DNA from 2 places in the Buttiauxella sp. genome. Region 1 is predicted to be linked to the other one. Evidence: riboswitches for the same ligand, from Rfam matches in the RefSeq annotation. Region 1 holds a riboswitch; the other holds the start of a gene.
The links. A riboswitch is a leader RNA that binds a small molecule or an ion and turns the genes downstream of it on or off. The one in region 1 is predicted to bind cobalamin.
Positions count from the first base shown of each region.

Region 2: linked by a shared signal. The riboswitch ahead of WBL83_RS16960 (cobyrinate a,c-diamide synthase) and the one ahead of btuB (TonB-dependent vitamin B12 receptor BtuB) in region 1 are both predicted to bind cobalamin.

Region 1 is NZ_JBAVHX010000025.1:1,457-3,923, forward strand. It holds gene btuB (TonB-dependent vitamin B12 receptor BtuB) at 1-1,390, opposite strand, end outside; cobalamin riboswitch at 1,461-1,655, opposite strand; gene trmA (tRNA (uridine(54)-C5)-methyltransferase TrmA) at 1,764-2,467, shown strand, end outside.
Region 2 is NZ_JBAVHX010000026.1:25,106-27,572, forward strand. It holds gene WBL83_RS16950 (DUF496 family protein) at 1-68, shown strand, start outside; gene WBL83_RS16955 (GHMP kinase) at 221-1,081, opposite strand; cobalamin riboswitch at 1,274-1,466, shown strand; gene WBL83_RS16960 (cobyrinate a,c-diamide synthase) at 1,567-2,467, shown strand, end outside.

The DNA of each region.
Region 1 (2,467 bases):
TGTAGTGATAAGCCGACAGGCGCCAGTCCACTGGCCCGGTCAAACCTTCAAGCCCTGCTTCCCATTGTTTGGACTCTTCTGGTTTCAGGTTTGGATTTGAGTCGATACCAAAGCGCGTCGAACCGTACTGCTGCCCCAGAGATGGCGCAAGGAAGCCTGTACCGTAAGAAACCGTTGCGCGATACCCTTCAACAAACTCCCAGCCTGCCGCCGTCTGCCATGTACCGTGCCAGCCGAATTGCTCGTCATGATCTTCACGACCTGAGGCTTCTAACGTCACATCCCCAAACTGCTGCTGCCCACTCAGATAGACGCCAGTGTTGTCGCGCTTATAGCTATCAGACATCGCGGTGTCTGAAGAGGTCAGACGCTGTTGCTGCCAGTCCACTCCAGCACTGATAGAACCATTCCCCACAAGGAAGTTGTTACCCCATTGGATATTGCTCTGGGTCATACGGTCGAGCGTGGTGCCATCGTTATAGCGGCCATACTCGCTGCTATAGTTGTAGTCCTTCACTTTTTGATAGCTTGCCAACAGCTGCGAAGAGTAGATCCCGGAATGAAAACGCAGGCCTGCATCGTAGTTCTGGTTATAGAGTTGATGCTCATCGGCGCTATACGCTGGCGTATAAGGAGGCGCACCTAAATCGTAATCACTGTTGTTGGTGTAGCCATAGGTACGGAAGAAGCCATCAAACTCATCGCTAAATTTGTGCTCAAGACCCGCCCAATAACTTTTGCTGCGGTAGCCATCGCTGTCGTTATCACCGCTATAAGTTGAGTGCGGCTGCACGTTGAAGCCTTTGGTGGATTCATAAGCACCAGAAACGGTCGCCACCGTATCACCAAAACGTTTACGCAAAGTACCATCGTATTGCTGGTAGCTATTCGAACCGACACCGGCGTTGATCTGCGATTTTTCTTCATCGGTCTGGGTGATGATATTCACCACACCACCAATCGCACCGGAACCATAAACGGCAGAGCGCGGGCCACGAATGTATTCCACTCGCTGCACTAAAGAGATAGGAATTTGGCTAACGTCAGAGGTATTGGATATGCCAGGACGCGCAAGCGGAACGCCATCCACCAGCACTAATACATGGCTGGCGCTCGTTCCGCGAACAAACATAGAGGAGCTCTGCCCCAAACCGCCGTACTGCACAATATCGACACCCGGTAAACGACGCATCACATCATTGAGTGACTTTGCCTGCCATTGGTCGATCTCTTCCCGGGTAACGATATCGGTTGGAGCCAGAACAGTATTCACCGGTTGCTGAAAACGATTTGCTGTTACCACCAGGTTTTCTTCAGAATTGCTGTCTTGCGCCCAGCCTGAAAAAGCCGTTACGGACAGAGCCGTAAGCAGCGAAAGTTTTTTTACCATCATTTTTAATAAGCATCCGCTTTCAAATAAGGATGCCGCAGACATAACCGATAGCACGCGATAGTTATGCAGATTGCGACGTATACCGGCAGGTCTTCGGGCTTGGATGTGTTTTACGGATCCGGATGATGACTTCCCACTTTTATAAGCAGTGTCTGCATATTGCACTCATCCCACAATTCCTTACCGCTGCGCGTCAGCCCCAGAATTACACTGGGTTCCCTTTTAACTCATATAAAAAGAGGCCGGAATCGCTATGCTACGATTTTGTTAATAAGTTTGTCTAGAAACATCAAAATGCAACAGCACTGGACATCACGTGCCTATTCCCTACAATCGCCGCGTAGTTTGACTTCATTAACAGGTAGGCGCTATGACCCCCGAACATCTCCCAATTGAACAGTACGACGCGCAACTGGCCGAAAAAGTCGCCCGCTTGCAAAGCATGATGGCCCCTTTTGCGGCACCCGCGCCGGAGGTGTTTCGCTCGCCGGTCAGCCATTACCGGATGCGTGCTGAATTCCGCATCTGGCACGATGAAGACGACCTGTACCACATCATGTTTGACCAGCAAACCAAACAGCGTATTCGGGTCAATAGCTTCCCGGCTGCGAGTTCGCTGATCAACGCGCTGATGCCTGCCATGCTCGACGGTGTTCGTTACATCCCTGCCCTACGCCATAAACTTTTCCAGATTGATTATCTGACGACCATCAGCAACCAGGCGGTGGTTTCCCTGCTTTATCATCGCAAGCTGGGGGAAGAGTGGCAGCAGCATGCTGAAACACTCCGCGACAATCTGCGCGCGCAGGGTTTCAACGTTCATTTAATTGGTCGCGCCACCAAAACTAAGATTGAGCTTGATCAGGACTTTATTGACGAACGTTTAACCGTGGCCGGTAAAGAGATGATTTATCGCCAGGTTGAGAACAGCTTTACTCAGCCTAATGCGGCGATGAATGTTCATATGCTGGAATGGGCGCTGGATGCGACGCAAGGTTCTAAAGGCGACCTGCTGGAACTGTACTGCGGCAATGGCAACTTCTCGCTGGCTCTGGCACGTAATTTCAATCAAGT
Region 2 (2,467 bases), on a different contig from region 1:
AGCTGTCTAAAGAACGTCGTGAAATTTCCAAAAAACTGAAAGTGATGGGCGAAATTAAGCCTGAGTAGTTATAGTTTCTTCGTAGGTCGGTTAAGCGTAGCGCCAACCGACGCCAACTGGCTGTCACTACGGATGAAAATGGTGGATGACGCTATCGCTTCTCCACCCTACAGAATTTTTAGTATAAACCGCCATTTCGGCGGTTTTTTTTCGCTTCAACTCAACGCACGCCGCCTGCGACCATCTTTACCAAATGCTGGCGCGGGTAGTGTGAATCACCGTCCAGGCGATTAATCTGCCAGAGTAATTTCTCAGCATCATGTTTGCGAACGTCGAGCATTAATCCCACTACGCTGCCGCTATGCGCCACGTTCAGGCCGTACAAATCAAACTCTTCGACCAGCGCTAACAGCTGTGAAAACAACGGTTTTGCCAGTAACGTTTGGCTGGCGACTGCGCTTTGCGTGGCGGCTTCTCCCAGTAAGCGAGGATCTTGCATCCTGCAACTTTGTTGCAATCGATGCCACGCCTCATCAAGCGCTGCGGCATGGCTGAATAACGCAGACTCGCGCTGATGACGACGATAGTCCTCAGTCAAAATCGTGGTATCACTTTCGAGTAACAGGATATCCACTGCTGGCGCAGCCTGGCAGCTAAACTGCGTTCGCGCATTCAGATGGGAGAACAGCGTCGGCAAAACAAAAATCGTGCTGTCGGTCGGTTCAATGTTTACACATAAAGCTGCAAGGATGGATTCGCTGAGCGTTTCCCCCAAATGCCGGGCGGTCGCCACGGCGGTGGCGGCAATATCGGCGGTACTGCTGGCAAGCCCTTTGCCTACAGGGATGGTGGAGTCCAGCGCAATACTCAGGCTATTGGCGACCGTAACGGAGTAGCCAAAATGGGCCACAACCTGTTCCAGCATCTGGCGCATGCGTGGGCGCTCTTCGCCAGACGGCACGCCTTCACGGACTTCAACGGTGCTAAACCAGTCGATAGGGCATGAAACCAGCTTTTCACTACCGCCAATCCAACCCTGAATAAATTCGCCGCAGGATGCCGGGCAACGTGCTTCAGCCATAACGGTGGCAACTCTCTTTCATCCTGGATCTCATTTTGTTTTCTTCGCCACAAGCCTTAAAAAATCATTAAAAATTGTTATAGCGCAACACTCAACATCTATTAGCTTTTACACTGTGTCCGCTTTTATGTATTCATGTGCGTGATTTGTTAGTCATCATGCACCAGGCCGGTAAATGTATCCGGCGCAAGATTGTATCGACAACTGACTCGTTTATGCCACGCGATTTACCCAAATAAATCCGTGGCTGGGAAGGGGGTGAAAATCCCCCGCAGCCCCCGCTGCTGTGATGCCGACGAACCCGCGAAACCACTGATCTCACGATTGGGAAGGGCGGGCGAGAGTGACGCTAAGCCAGAAGACCGACGAATCATTTAATTTAAACAACTCCTTCGGTGGGAAGTCAGTTGTCATCAGATGCGTGCGGCCTTCGGCTGCGCGCACGTGCTGACATCCGCGCTTTGCCGAAATGTAATAAGGCAACTATGGCAGCGGCAGCAAAACACGCATTCGTCATTGCAGGCACCAGCAGCGGCTGTGGGAAAACCACCGTTACGCTTGGGCTGCTGCGCGCCCTGATGCAACGCCACCTTCGCGTTCAACCTTTCAAAATCGGCCCCGATTATCTCGACAGCGGCTGGCACAGCGCCGTCACCGGCATTGCCTCGCGCAATCTTGATGCTTTCATGGTCCCAACAACTACCTTAAACGGTCTGTTTGCCAGACAGATGCAACAGGCGGATGTCGCGGTCATCGAAGGCGTGATGGGGTTATATGACGGCTACGGAACCGACCCAAATTATTGCAGCAGTGCGGCAATGGCAAAGCAACTGGGTTGTCCGGTGATCCTGCTGGTGGACGGCAAGGCCGTTTCCACCTCCATTGCCGCCACGGTGATGGGGTTCCAGCGTTTTGACCCCACGCTTAACATCGCGGGCGTTATCCTTAATCGCGTCAACAGCGACAGCCATTATCAACTGCTTGCCGGGGCCATTACCCGTTATTGCGGGTTGCCCGTATTAGGGCGCGTGCCGGTAATGGCCGATGTGGCTTTGCCGTCACGCCATCTGGGACTGGTCCCCGCGCAAGAAAATGTCCAGCATGATGACCGCTGGCAGACACTGGCGAAGCAAATTGAAGAAACGATCAATATCGACCATCTGCTGGCGTTAACTCGCCTGAACAGATTGCCAGATGGCGACACCTCTGGCATGGGCGACGGGGCTTCAGGCGAAGGGCTGACACTGGCGCTTGCCGAAGACGAAGCCTTCAACTTTTACTATCCGGATAATCTCGACATGCTCGAGCAGGCCGGAGTCACTATTCAGCGCTTCAGCCCCTTGCATGACACAAAGATCCCTGACTGCCAGATGATTTATCTTGGCG